Regions from separate parts of the Nonomuraea sp. NPDC049646 genome, predicted to be linked through region 1. Evidence: riboswitches for the same ligand, from Rfam matches in the RefSeq annotation. Region 1 holds a riboswitch; the other holds the start of a gene.
What was found. A riboswitch is a leader RNA that binds a small molecule or an ion and turns the genes downstream of it on or off. The one in region 1 is predicted to bind glycine.
Positions count from the first base shown of each region.

Region 2: it holds a riboswitch for glycine, as region 1 does, so the genes downstream of both, gcvP (aminomethyl-transferring glycine dehydrogenase) here and gcvT (glycine cleavage system aminomethyltransferase GcvT) in region 1, are expected to answer to the same signal.

Region 1 covers NZ_JBITLU010000010.1:230,909-237,859, reverse strand. Annotated here, with positions in the region: gene ACIBQ8_RS29635 (M4 family metallopeptidase) at 28-2,322, shown strand; gene ACIBQ8_RS29630 (M28 family peptidase) at 2,394-3,767, shown strand; glycine riboswitch at 4,026-4,123, shown strand; glycine riboswitch at 4,144-4,243, shown strand; gene gcvT (glycine cleavage system aminomethyltransferase GcvT) at 4,278-5,363, shown strand; gene gcvH (glycine cleavage system protein GcvH) at 5,360-5,749, shown strand; gene ACIBQ8_RS29615 (L-serine ammonia-lyase) at 5,809-6,951, shown strand, end outside.
Region 2 covers NZ_JBITLU010000002.1:528,205-535,155, reverse strand. Annotated here, with positions in the region: gene ACIBQ8_RS07360 (MerR family transcriptional regulator) at 1-308, shown strand, start outside; gene ACIBQ8_RS07355 (bifunctional nuclease family protein) at 441-911, shown strand; gene ACIBQ8_RS07350 (MerR family transcriptional regulator) at 1,059-1,679, shown strand; glycine riboswitch at 1,728-1,824, shown strand; gene gcvP (aminomethyl-transferring glycine dehydrogenase) at 1,991-4,816, shown strand; gene ACIBQ8_RS07340 (hypothetical protein) at 4,944-5,744, shown strand; gene ACIBQ8_RS07335 (hypothetical protein) at 5,765-6,121, opposite strand; gene ACIBQ8_RS07330 (alpha/beta family hydrolase) at 6,204-6,839, shown strand; gene ACIBQ8_RS07325 (DUF5999 family protein) at 6,796-6,951, opposite strand, start outside.

The sequences.
Region 1 (6,951 bases):
CCCAAACTCAGGTTGGGGGCTGCCGCAATGCTCGCGCTAGCCCTGACCACCAGCTCGCTGGTGGGCGCCACGAGCGCCACAGCCCAAGCGTCGCAGGTGGCCGATCCTCCCAGCCCCGACGAGCGCAGGAACGCGATCGCCACCGCACACAACGCGATCCTGGCCGACTCGGCGGCATTGCTGGCATCCGAGCAGGACACGTTCACGCTGACGTCGACCGTCGAAGGCGTCCGCGGCCTGCAGTACCTGACCTACGCCCGCAAGCACGCGGGCCTGCCCGTCTACGGCGGCGACGTGGTCGTCGCCACGGACGCCTCCGGCGCGGTGGTCGACACGGTCGCCACCGGGCAGCGCACGAAGATCGGGATCGGCACGAAGGCGAAGGTCACCGCGGCCCAGGCCGCCGTGACGGCCAGGGCCAAGGTGGCCAGGGTCGAGACCGTCGCCACGCCGGTGCTGTCCGTGCACGCCACCACGACGACCCCGCGGCTGGCCTGGGAGGTGCTCGTCACCGGCGCCACCGCCGCCGGTCACGAGACCAAGCTCCACGTCTACGTGGACGCCCTCACCGGCAGGGTCATCGACGACTGGGACGAGGTGCGCGACGGCACCGGCAACAGCTACTACGTCGGCACCGTCACCATCGACACCAGCCCCTCGTACACGATGCGCGACCCCCGCAGGAGCGGCGTGGCGTGCGGCGGCCAGAACGGCTCGCCGTACACCAAGACCACCGACACCTGGGGCAACGGCTCGGGCACGAACCTGGAGACCGCCTGCGTCGACGCGCTCTACGCCGCGCAGCGGGAATGGGACATGCTGAGCGCCTGGCTCGGCCGCAACGGCATCAACGGCCAGGGCGGCGGCTACCCGGCCCGCGTCGGCCTGGCCGACGTCAACGCCTACTGGAACGGCCAGTACGGCTCCTTCGGCCACAACTCCGCCAACTCCCAGCAGCTCACGTCGATGGACGTGGTCGGCCACGAGTTCGGCCACGGCATCTTCCAGTTCACCAGCGGCGGCTCGGGCAGCGGCAACGAGACCGGCGGCATGAACGAGTCCACCGGCGACATCTTCGGCGCGCTCACCGAGGCGTACGCCAACAACCCGAACGACCCGCCGGACTACCTGGTCGGCGAGGAGGTCAACCTCTCCGGGTCCGGGCCGATCCGCAACATGTACAACCCGTCGGCCCTCAGCCACCCGAACTGCTACAGCGCCTCCATCCCGAACACCGAGGTGCACGCGGCGGCCGGCCCGCAGAACCACTGGTTCTACCTCGTGGCCGAGGGCACCAACCCCTCGGGCAAGCCCGCCAGCACCCGCTGCGACAACGGCGCCGCGATCACCGGCATCGGCATCCGCAAGGCCGGTGAGGTGTTCATGTCCGCGCTGAACATGAAGACCCAGCCGTGGACGCACGCCAAGGCCAGGGTCGCCACCCTCCAGGCCGCCAAGACCCTGTACCCGGGCAGCTGCACCGAGTTCAACGTGGTCAAGAACGCCTGGGACGGCGTCAGCGTACGGGCCCAGTCCGGCGAGCCGACCTGCACCCAGGGCAGCAACGACTTCTCGGTCAACCTGAACCCCGCCTCCGGCAGCGTCACCCCGGGCCAGAGCACCACGACCACGGTGAGCACCACCGTGACCGGCGGCTCGGCGCAGTCGATCACCCTGCGGACCGGCACCCTGCCGGCCGGCGTGACCGCCTCGTTCAGCCCGGCCACCATCACCGCGGGGCAGAGCTCGACGCTGACGATCAGCACCTCGGCGAGCAGCCCGCAGGGCAGCCACTCGATCGCGATCACGGCCGACGGCGCCGACGTGGACCGCCAGGCCACCTACAACCTGCAGATCGGGCAGAGCTCGCCGAACGACTACTCCTTCGGCGTGACCCCGTCGTCGGCCTCGGTGCAGGCCGGGCAGTCGGCCACGGCCACGGTCAGCACGCAGGTCACCGCCGGTCAGGCGCAGAGCGTCGCCCTGTCGGCGAGCAACGTGCCCGCGGGCGTGACGGTCAGCTTCAGCCCGTCCACGATCACCGCCGGGCAGTCGTCCACGGTGACGTTCGCGACCACGAGCGGCGTGACGCCGAGCACGTACACGATCAGCCTGAACGCCGACGGCGCGAGCGCCGACCACTCGGCCTCCTTCAGCCTGACGGTGGGCGGCGGCCAGGGCACCACGTGGCAGACGTACACGGCCTACACGGCCGGACAGACCGTCACCTACCAGGGCGTCAGCTACCGCTGCCTCCAGGCGCACACCAGCCTGCCGGGCTGGGAGCCGCCCAACACCCCTGCCCTCTGGCAGCCGGTCTAAGTCGCTCGACCTGGGCGGCCACGCCGGGGTGGCCGCCCAACCCCCTTGAGGAGCCACAGAACGTGAACGCCATGCTCAGGCTGGGCGCCGCGGCCACCGCCGCGCTGGCCCTGACCCTCACCACGCCGGCCGGACCGGCCGGCGCCGCCGCCGACCCCGCGCCCGACATCCCCGTCGCGAACGTGACGGCGCATCTGAGCCAGTTGCAGTCCATCGCCACGAGCAACGGCGGCAACCGCGCCTCGGGCAGGCCGGGCTTCACCGCCTCGATGAACTACATCAAGGGCAAGCTGGACGCGGCCGGCTTCACCACCCGCGTGCAGAACTTCAGCGGCGGCAGCAACCTGATCGCCGACTGGCCGGGCGGCCCTGCCAACCAGACCGTGATGCTCGGCGCCCACCTCGACAGCGTCGCGGCCGGCCCCGGGATCAACGACAACGGTTCCGGCTCGGCCGCCCTCCTGGAGAACGCCCTCACCCTCGCCGCCCGCAGGCCCACGCTCACCAAGCACGTGCGCTTCGGCTGGTGGGGCGCCGAAGAGGCGGGCATGGTCGGGTCCAGGTACTACGTGCAGAACGGCGGCGCGAGCGGCGTCGAGGTGTACCTGAACTTCGACATGATCGCCTCGACCAACGCCGGCTACTTCGTCTACGACGACGACGCGGCGATCCAGCGGACCTTCAACGACTACTTCGCCACCATCGGCCTGCAGACCGAGGGTGACAGGGAGGGCGACGGCCGCAGCGACCACGCCTCCTTCAAGAGCGCGGGCGTCCGGGTCGGCGGCCTGGCCACCGGGGCCGGGGCGGTCAAGAGCTCGGCCCAGGCCGCCAAGTGGGGCGGCTCGGCCGGGCAGGCGTTCGACCGCTGCTACCACAGCGCCTGCGACAGCTACCCGAGCGCCATCAACACCACGGCGCTCGACCGCAACTCCGACGCCATCGCGTACGCCATATGGAAGCTCGCCGTGGGCACCAGCACGCCCACGGAGAACGACTACTCGATCTCGGTGACCCCGTCGTCGGCGTCGGTCCAGGCCGGTCAGTCGGCTACCGCGGCGGTCAGTACCCAGGTCACGTCCGGCCAGGCGCAGAGCGTCGCGCTCTCCGCCGGGAACGTGCCGAGCGGGGTCACCGTCTCCTTCAGCCCGTCCACGGTTCAGGCGGGCCAGTCGTCCACCGTCACGATCGCCACCACCGGCGGCGTCGCGGCGGGGACGTACACCATAGGGATCAACGGCGACGGGGCGACGGCGGACCACTCCGCGTCCTTCACCCTGACCGTCGGAGGGGACGGCCAGGGCACCACCTGGACGGCTTACAAGTCGTACACGGCCGGAGACGTCGTCACCTACCAGGGGGTCAGCTACCGCTGCCTCCAGGCGCACACCAGCCTGCCGGGCTGGGAGCCGCCGAACGTGCCCGCCCTCTGGGCACGGGCCTGACCCTCGGGCCTGATCCTCGGGCCTGATCCCGGGTTCGATCCCCCGCGGGCCGGTCCAGGCCGGCCCGCCCCGAGCTGCCGCGTGCGAGCTGACCTGCCATGACCGGCTCGCGCGCGGCCACCAACGCGGCCGCGACCCCGCCTCTCCGGGGCCGCGGCCGCTTTTCGCTGCGTGCGGGATGCCGCGGATGCCGCGGATGGCGGGGGGCGAAGCGCGACAACACCCCCATGACGGCACTAGGCTGACGGACATCACCGGCGAAACCGTGCGGGAGAGCACCCTGACAGCCGGTCAGGGTCCCTGAAGGAGCAAGCCCTCCCCGCGAACCTCTCAAGGCAAAGGACCGCGCGGCAGCCCTGTAAGGCGTTCTTACGGGGAGGTGACCTCTGGAAAGCAGGCCCCCGGGGCCTCGCCGAAGGTGAAAGTCCGGTAAAACTCGGGCGAAGCTCTCAGGCATCCATGACAGAGGGGGAGGATGCTGGCATCCAATCCTGTCCTGAGGTGCGACAAATGTCCCGACCTACGCCGCTACGAGACGTCCACGAGGCCCTAGGCGCCACGCTGACCGACTTCGCCGGCTGGCTCATGCCGCTCCGGTACGGCAGCGAGTCCGCGGAGCACAAAGCCGTCCGCGAGGCGGCCGGGCTGTTCGACCTCTCGCACATGGGCGAGATCTTCCTGACCGGTCCGCAGGCCGGAGAGGCCCTCGACTACGCGCTGGTCGGCCACCTGTCGGCGCTCGCGCCCGGCCGGGCCAGGTACACGATGATCGTGGACGAGCGCGGCGGGGTGCTCGACGACCTGATCGTCTACCGGCTGGCGGACGAGGAGTTCATGGTGGTGGCCAACGCCTCGAACTCCGACAAAGTCGCGGATGAGCTGAAAAATCGTACTAAGTCGTATGACGCGGTGGTCGATGACCGCTCCCAGCAGTACGCCCTCATCGCGATCCAGGGCCCGAAGGCCCAGGAGATCCTGGCCACGCTCACCGACGCCGACCTCGACGGTCTCAAGTACTACGCGGGCCTGCCCGGCGTGGTCGACGGCCGCCAGGCGCTCATCGCCCGCACCGGCTACACCGGCGAGGACGGCTTCGAGCTCTTCGTCGCCAACCAGGACGCCGTGCCGCTCTGGCGCGCCCTGGAGGCGGCGGGCGAGCCGCACGGCCTGCGCGCCGCCGGTCTGTCCAGCCGCGACACCCTCAGGCTGGAGGCCGGCATGCCGCTCTACGGCAACGAGCTGAGCTCCGACCTGACCCCGTTCGACGCGGGGCTGGGCAGAGTGGTGAAATTCGACAAGCCCGGTGACTTCGTCGGCAGGGCGGCGCTGGAGGCGGTCAAGGACGACCAGCCCCGCCGCCGCCTCGTCGGCCTGGTCGCCCAGGGCCGCCGGGTGCCGCGTCACGGCTACCCGGTCACCCGCGACGGCGCCGTCGTCGGCGAGGTCACCAGCGGTGCGCCCTCCCAGACCCTGGGCAAGCCCATCGCGATGGCCTACGTGGACGCCGGGGCCGACACAGGTCTGGCCGTGGACATCCGGGGCAGCCATGAACCTATGGACCTGGTCGAGCTGCCCTTCTACAGGAGGAACAAGTGAGCAACATCCCTGACGACCTGAACTACACCAAGGAGCACGAGTGGGTGTCGGGCGTGGACGACGGCATCACCGTGACCGTCGGCATCACGGCCTTCGCCGCCGAGGCTCTTGGTGACGTCGTCTTCGTGCAGCTCCCCGAGGTCGGTTCGACCGTCGAGGCGGGTGACTCGGTCGGCGAGGTGGAGTCCACCAAGTCGGTGAGCGAGATCTACGCCCCCGTCGGCGGCGAGATCGTCGAGGTGAACTCGGCCGTGGCCGATGACCCGTCGCTGGCCAACAGCGACCCGTACGGCGACGGCTGGATGTTCCGCGTCCGCATGGAGGGCGACGCGGAGGACCTGCTGTCCGCCGAGGAGTACACGGCGCTCACCTCAGGCGAGTCCTGACACCACCGCCGGGGCCCGCGGCGGGCCCCGGCACTTCCTGAACTGAAGGGCGCCCATCAATGGCGATCAGCGTCTTCGACCTCTTCAAGATCGGCATCGGACCGTCCAGCTCCCACACGGGCGGCCCGATGGCCGCCGCGCACAAGTTCGCCCGCAGGCTGCACGACGACGGCCTGCTCCCCCGCGTGGCCCGCGTCGAGGTCATCCTGTACGGCTCGCTCGGCCTGACCGGCAAGGGCCACGGCAGCGACAAGGCGGTGCTGCTCGGCCTGTCCGGTGAGAAGCCGGAGCTGGTCGACGTCGACTCCGTCGACGCCCGCCTGGCCGAGATGCGCGCCTCGGGCACGGTCAACCTCTACGGCGAGCGCGAGATCCCCTTCGTCGTGGGCCAGGACCTCGTCTTCGAGCGCAAGATCTCCCTGCCCGAGCACCCCAACGGCATGCGCTTCACCGCCCGCGACGAGCAGGGCGAGACCGTGCGCGAGAAGGTCTACTTCTCCGTCGGCGGCGGCTTCGTCGTGGACGAGAAGGCCACCGGCGCCGACCGCATCAAGCCCGACGACACCGTCCTGCCCTACCCGTTCGCCTCGGGCGAGGAGCTGCTCAAGCACTGCTCGAACACCGGCCTGTCGATCTCCGCCCTGATGCTGGAGAACGAGAAGGCGTTCGGGCGCACCGAGGAGGAGATCCGCGCGGGCATCCTCAACCTGTGGCGGGTGATGTCGGAGTGCGTGCGGCGCGGCATCAGCAAGGAGGGCGTGCTGCCCGGCGGCCTGAAGGTCAAGCGCCGGGCCAACCAGCTCCACCGGCGGCTGCAGGCCGAGTCGGCCGAGAAGGACCCGCTGCAGGCGATGGACTGGGTGGCGCTGTTCGCCCTGGCCGTCAACGAGGAGAACGCCGCCGGCGGCCGCATCGTCACCGCCCCGACCAACGGCGCGGCGGGCATCATCCCGGCCGTGCTGACGTACTACACCAAGTTCGTCCCGAGCGCCGACGACGACGGCGTGGTGCGCTTCCTGCTCACGGCGGCCGCGATCGGCGTGCTGTTCAAGGAGAACGCCTCGATCTCCGGCGCCGAGGTCGGCTGCCAGGGCGAGGTGGGCTCGGCCTGCTCGATGGCCTCGGCCGGCCTGACCGAGGTCATGGGCGGCACCCCCGAGCAGGTGGAGAACGCCGCCGAGATCGGCATCGAGCACAACCTC
Region 2 (6,951 bases), on a different contig from region 1:
CCGAGCTGGAGGACTACGGCCTGCTCGCCCCCGTGGCCAGGCGCTACGACGAGGAGGCGCTGAAGATCGCGCGCAGCGTCGGCGCCCTGGCCCGCTTCGGCCTGCACGCCCGCCATCTGCGCGCGGTCAAGGCCGCCGCCGAGCGGGAGTGCGGGCTGGTCGAGCAGACCGTCGCGCCCATACTCAAGCGGCGCGCGCCCGGTGCCATCGGCGAGGCCGACGAGGCCGCCAGGGAGCTGTCCACGCTCCTGCTCGACCTGCACGCCTCGCTGGTCCGTCTCGGCGTCAGGTCTGTCCTGGGCCGCTGAGGGCACAGAGCTGGAAGGCCGGGGCACATTCCAGGCCTGCCGGGTGTTACGTTGAAATGCATAGGCGTGTAGCAGAAACGACCCAGTCAACAGCTGTGCCGGGTGACCGGCCGGCCGAATACGGAGCAGCCCGTGTTGCAGATGGAGGTCGTGGGCGTTCGAGTTGAGATGCCCACAAATCAGCCGATCGTCTTGCTCAAGGAGGCACACGGGGAACGGTTCCTTCCGATCTGGATCGGCATGACCGAGGCGACCGCGATCGCCCTGGCGCAGGCCGAGGAGCCGCCGCCCCGGCCGCTCACCCACGACCTGTTCAGGGACGTGCTGAGCGCGCTCGGCGTCGGGCTGCGCGCGGTCAACATCGTGGCCCTGCGTGACGGCATCTTCTTCGCCGACCTGGTGTTCTCCAACGGCGTGGAGGTCAGCGCCCGCCCCTCCGACTCCATCGCCCTGGCGCTGCGCACCGGCGCGCGCATCTTCGCCAGCGAAGAGGTCGTCCAGGAGGCCGGTGTGATCATCCCTGACGACCAGGAGGACGAGGTGGAGAAGTTCAGGGAGTTCCTTGACACGATCACTCCCGAGGACTTCGGCAGGGCGGGGTAGGTATTTCAGTGCATTTACGCTTCACGACGCGCCGAGCCGGATCGTTGACTGAGCATGGTCACGGTCCTACGGTGCAAGTGAAACCCGTGGTCGCCCTTTACGAACCCCCAGATCAGGCCATGGGATGAGAGAAAGCCGGAGGTCCGCGTGGCGGTCAGCAGCGGCGAGGGAAAGACGGCCGGCCAGGAAGATCCGGTGCGGCGCGAGAGCGCGCGGCAGCGTGCCGGAGAGCAGGGACTGCTCTTCGACGAGCAGCCCGCGACGGTGCCCGACGACATCGGATACCGCGGGCCCACAGCCTGCTCGGCGGCCGGCATCACCTACAGGCAGCTCGACTACTGGGCGCGCACGGGCCTGGTCGAGCCCACGATAAGAGCCGCGCACGGCTCGGGCTCGCAGCGGCTCTACAGCTTCCGCGACATCCTGGTGCTCAAGGTCGTCAAACGGCTGCTCGACACCGGGGTGTCGTTGCAGCAGATCCGCACCGCGGTGCAGCATCTGCGTGACCGCGGGGTCGCCGACCTCGCGCAGATCACGCTCATGAGCGACGGTGTCAGCGTCTACGAGTGCACCTCGGCCGACGAGGTGATCGATCTCCTCCAGGGCGGCCAGGGCGTGTTCGGCATCGCGCTCGGCCGGGTCTGGCGAGAGGTCGAGGGCTCCCTCGCGGAGCTGCCGGGGGAACGGGCGGCGGTCGAGGACACCGTCCCGGCCGACCATCCCGCTGACGAGCTCGCCAAGCGGCGTCGCGCACGCCGCACGGGGTGAGCTGAACCGCTGAACACACCGTAGTAATCTAGGACAGAGTAAGGCTGATGACCCCGTGCGGGAGAGTCCCTGGGCTTCGGTCCTGGGGCGCCGAAGGAGCAACCCTCCCCGGAATCTCTCAGGCATCCCGTACCGCTCGGGTGAGGCAACTCTGGAAAGCAGGTGCGCCCGCCAGGCGCACCTCACCGACGGTGCAAGCCCCATGGTGGGGTGAAGCTCTCAGGTCGCGATGACGTCGCGATGACAGAGGGGGAGATCCGGCACTCGCCCGCGCCCTGGCGCCGGTCTCCAAGCCTCGGGAGGCAACCTCCATGACCGACCTGTCCGCTCCGCCGTTCTCGTCCAGGCACATCGGCCCATCCGAGTCCGAGCAGCAGCGCATGCTCGAGGCCGTGGGCTTCGAGTCCGTCGGCGATCTGGTGGCCGTGGCCGTGCCCGAGGCCATCAGGGTCAAGGACCGGCTCAAGCTGCCGGCCGCCGCGAGCGAGACCGAGGCCATCGCCGAGCTGCGCGAGCTGGCCTCCCGCAACCGGGTGCTGACCTCCATGATCGGCCTGGGCTACTACGACACCGTCACGCCCGCCGTCATCCGGCGCAACCTGCTGGAGAACCCGGGCTGGTACACCGCCTACACGCCGTACCAGCCGGAGATCTCGCAGGGCCGCCTGGAGGCGCTGCTGAACTTCCAGACGGTCGTCTCCGACCTGACCGGCCTCGACGTCGCGGGCGCCTCCCTGCTGGACGAGGCCACCGCCGCGGCCGAGGCCATGACGCTGGCCCGCCGGGCCGGCAGGTCCAAGAGCGACGTGTTCGTGGTCGACGCCGACACGCTGCCCCAGACCAAGGCCGTGCTGGCCACCCGCGCCGAGCCGCTCGGCATCACGCTGGTCGAGCACGACCTCGACGGCGAGCTGCCGGAGTGCTTCGGCGTGCTCGTCCAGTACCCGGGCGCCTCGGGCCGCCTGCGCGACTTCCGCGACGTGGCCGCCAGGGCGCACGAGGCGGGCGCGCTCGTCGTGGCCGCCGCCGACCTGCTGGCCCTCACGCTGGTGGCCGCCCCCGGCGAGCTGGGCGCCGACATCGCCGTCGGCTCCTCCCAGCGCTTCGGCGTCTCCTTCGGGTTCGGCGGGCCGCACGCGGCCTACATGTCCGTACGCGAGGGCCTGCAGCGGCAGATGCCCGGCCGCCTGGTCGGCGTGTCGGTCGACGTCGACGGCGACCCCGCCTACCGGCTGGCCCTGCAGACCCGCGAGCAGCACATCCGCCGCGAGAAGGCCACCAGCAACATCTGCACCGCCCAGGTCCTGCTGGCCGTGATCGCCGGCATGTACGCCGTCTACCACGGCCCCGAGGGCCTGCGCCGGATCGCGCACCGCGTGCACCGGCACGCCGTCGCGCTGGCCGGCGGGCTGCGCGAGGCCGGCCTGGAGGTCGTGCACGGCGAGTTCTTCGACACCGTGCTCGTCCGTGTGCCCGGCAGGGCCGCCGAGGTGGTGGCCGCCGCCGCCGAGCGGGGCGTCAACCTGTGGCAGGCCGGCGACGACCACGTCTCGATCGCCTGCGACGAGAAGACCGGCGCGGCCGAACTGGTCAAGGTGTGGGCCGCCTTCGGCGTCGAGCGCGAGGACGTGGCGCTGGAGGCCGACGCGCTGCCGGCCGAACTGCTGCGCGAGTCGGACTACCTGACCCACCCGGTCTTCCACAGTCACCGCTCCGAGACCGCGATGCTGCGCTACCTGCGCAGGCTGCAGGACAAGGACATCGCGCTCGACCGTTCGATGATCCCGCTCGGCTCGTGCACGATGAAGCTGAACGCGACCACCGAGATGGAGCCGATCACCTGGCCGGAGTTCGCCGGCGTGCACCCGTACGCGCCGGAGGCCCAGACCGAGGGCTACCGGGAGCTCGTCGGCACCCTGGAGGGCTGGCTGGCCGAGGTGACCGGCTACGACGCGGTCTCCATCCAGCCGAACGCCGGCTCCCAGGGCGAGTTCGCCGGCCTGCTGGCCATCCGCGCCTACCACCAGGCCAACGGCGACACCGAGCGGGACGTGTGCCTGATCCCGTCCTCGGCCCACGGCACGAACGCGGCCAGCGCCGTCATGGCGGGCATGCGGGTCGTGGTCGTGGCCTGCGACAGCGACGGGAACATCGACCTGGCCGACCTCGACGCCAAGATCGCCAAGCACCGCGACAAGCTCGCCGCGATCATGGTGACGTACCCGTCCACGCACGGCGTGTACGAGGAGTCGATCACCGAGGTCTGCGCCAAGGTGCACGAGGCCGGCGGCCAGGTCTACGTCGACGGCGCCAACCTCAACGCCCTGGTGGGCCTGGCCAAGCCGGGCGAGTTCGGCGCCGACGTGTCCCACCTGAACCTGCACAAGACGTTCTGCATCCCGCACGGCGGCGGCGGCCCCGGCGTCGGCCCGGTCGCGGTCCGCGGCCACCTGGCCGCCTACCTGCCCGGCCACCCGCTGCGCGACGGCAGCCCGGTCGGCCCGGTCTCGGCCGCCCCGTACGGCTCGGCGGGCATCCTGCCGATCTCGTGGGCGTACGTGCGGATGATGGGCTCCGAGGGCCTCACCGCGGCCACCGAGCAGGCCATCCTGTCGGCCAACTACCTGGCCAGGCGGCTGGCCCCGCACTACCCGGTGCTCTACACCGGCCGCGGCGGCCTGGTGGCCCACGAGTGCATCGTGGACCTGCGCCAGATCACCAAGGAGACCGGCGTCACCGTCGACGACGTGGCCAAGCGCCTGATCGACTACGGCTTCCACGCGCCGACCATGTCGTTCCCGGTGGCCGGCACGCTGATGATCGAGCCGACCGAGAGCGAGGACCTGGGCGAGCTCGACCGGTTCGTGGACGCCATGATCGCCATCCGCGGCGAGATCGCCAAGGTGGCCTCCGGCGACTACGACAAGACCGACAACCCGCTGCGCAACGCGCCGCACACGGCCGAGTCGGTCACCGCCGACGAGTGGGCCCACCCGTACTCGCGGACCGAGGCGGCCTACCCGGTGGCCTCGCTGCGCGAGGGCAAGTACTGGGTGCCGGTGCGCCGCATCGACCAGGCGTACGGCGACCGCAACCTGGTGTGCTCCTGCCCGCCGCTGGAGGCGTACGAGGACTGATCCGCCCGCGCGGGTCCCCGCCCGGGGGCCCGCGCCGGACCCGGCCCAGTCCTGCACCGTCAAGTGAGCAGACATGATCGCGACGAGCCGTTAGGCTCGGTGCGATCCGTCGCCGGAAGGAGCTCTCTTGACGTTCTCAGAGCTGCAGACCCCGCCGCTCGACACCGCCCGCCGGCTGGCCGAGGGCGGCGACCTGGAGGGTGCGGCGGCGATCCTGACCGAGCTGGTCGCCGACCCCGACAGCCCCGACCGGGCCCAGGCCGCCGTGGGGCTGGCCGTGGTGCTCGACGAGCGCGGCGACACCGAGGCCGCCCGCGCCGCGGCCCGCACCGCGCTGGCCACCGGCCATCCCGAGTACGCCGCCCAGGCCGCCTGCCACCTGGCCCAGGGCTTCGAGCGCGAGGGCCGCGACGACCAGGCCAGGGCCGCCTGGCAGGCCGTGCTCGGCGTCGGCACCCCGGCCTACGTCCCGCTGGCGCACCTCGCGCTGGCCCGGCTGGCCGGCAGCCCGCAGGAGGCCGGCAAGGAGCTGCGCTCGGCCCTCGACGCGAGCCTTGACTCAGGCGACGCCGAGGCCGCCGCGCACGCGGCCCGCCAGCTCGCCGAGACGCTGCTGGAGTACGGCGACCCGGGGGAGGCCGCCGGGCTGCTGCTGGACGCGCTGGAGTTCGCCCCGGCGCGGGAGCTGCCGGGCCTGCGGGTGCTGCTCGGCATCGCGCACCTGGAACTGGCCTGCGCCGAGTTCGCCGAGGCCGTCGAGAGCGGGGCCGACCCCCAGACGGGCGCGCTGGCCATCGAGCTGCTGGCGCGCACGCTGCCGCTGCGCGGGCGCACCGAGGACGCCGGCCAGGTGTGGACCTACGGCCTGGAGCACGAGGACCAGACCATGGCCGCCGAGGTCCGGCTGCGTTTCCACCGCGACGCCTGAGCGCCGCCTGAGGGGAAGGCTCAGCCGCGGCGCATGATGGCCACGGCGGCGGCCACGTTGATGGCGACGATCGCCAGCCACGTGATCGTCAGGCCGACCAGCCCCGAGTTGCCGGACGCGATGGCGGTCAGCGGGATGCCGAGGCCCATCGAGCCCAGCGCGACGGGGATCATGGCCGCGCCGTTGTTCTGCCGCTGCTTGGGCTTGGCCGGGGTGAGGTCGTGGCCGCTCAGCTCGGCCTGGACGCGGGCGGCGATGGTGGCGTCGAGCCGTTCGACGAAGGACTCGACGAGCGCGGCCTCGTAGTCGGGGCCGAGGTCGCGGCGGGCGTCGAGGGTGGCCTGCAGGTCATCCCGGATGGGGCGCATCTCTGGCATGCAAGCCATCATCCCGGTTGTCCGGCGCGCCGTCATCAGACCTGGGAGCCAACGGCGGATCCTCCCCAGGTACGGTGCTGCCATGGAGATCATGACTCCGCGGGGGCCGGCGCTGGTGCAGGTCGACGAGGCGGCCGAGCCCCGGCTGCTGCTGGTGCTGACCCACGGCTCGGCCGGGGGAGTGGACGCGCCCGACCTGCTGGCCGTCCGTGACGCCGCGCTGGGGGCGGGGGCGACCGTGGCCAGGGTGTCACAGGCGTTCCGGGTCGCGGGGGCGCGGGCGCCGGGCTCGGCCGCCCGGCAGGACGAGGCCTGGGAAGTGGTGCTGGGCGAGCTGCGCGCCGGGTGGCCGGGGCTGCCGCTGGTGCAGGGCGGCCGGAGCAACGGCGCCCGGGTGGCCTGCCGTACGGCCTCGGCGGTGGGCGCGGCGGCGGTGGTGGCGCTGGCCTTCCCGCTGCACCCGCCCGGCAGGCCGGAGCGTTCCAGGGCCGAGGAGCTGCGCGGGGCCGGGGTCGACGTGCTGGTGGTCAACGGGGACCGGGATCCGTTCGGAGTGCCGGATCCCGCGGACTGCGCCCGGTTGGTGGTGCTGCCGGGCGAGGGCCACGACCTGAAGCGGGACCCCGCCCGGGTGGGCGAGGTCGTGGCCCGGTGGATCGGTGATTACGCCGCCGTCAGGCGGCGCCCACCAGGGGGTCGGGCCGGTGCGGCGCGATGACGGTGCCGCTGGGCAGCAGCTCCCCGGTGTCCTCGAACAGGACGACGCCGTTGCAGAGAAGGCTCCACCCCTGCTCGGGGTGGCATGCGAGGGTGCGTGCTGCCTCGCGGTC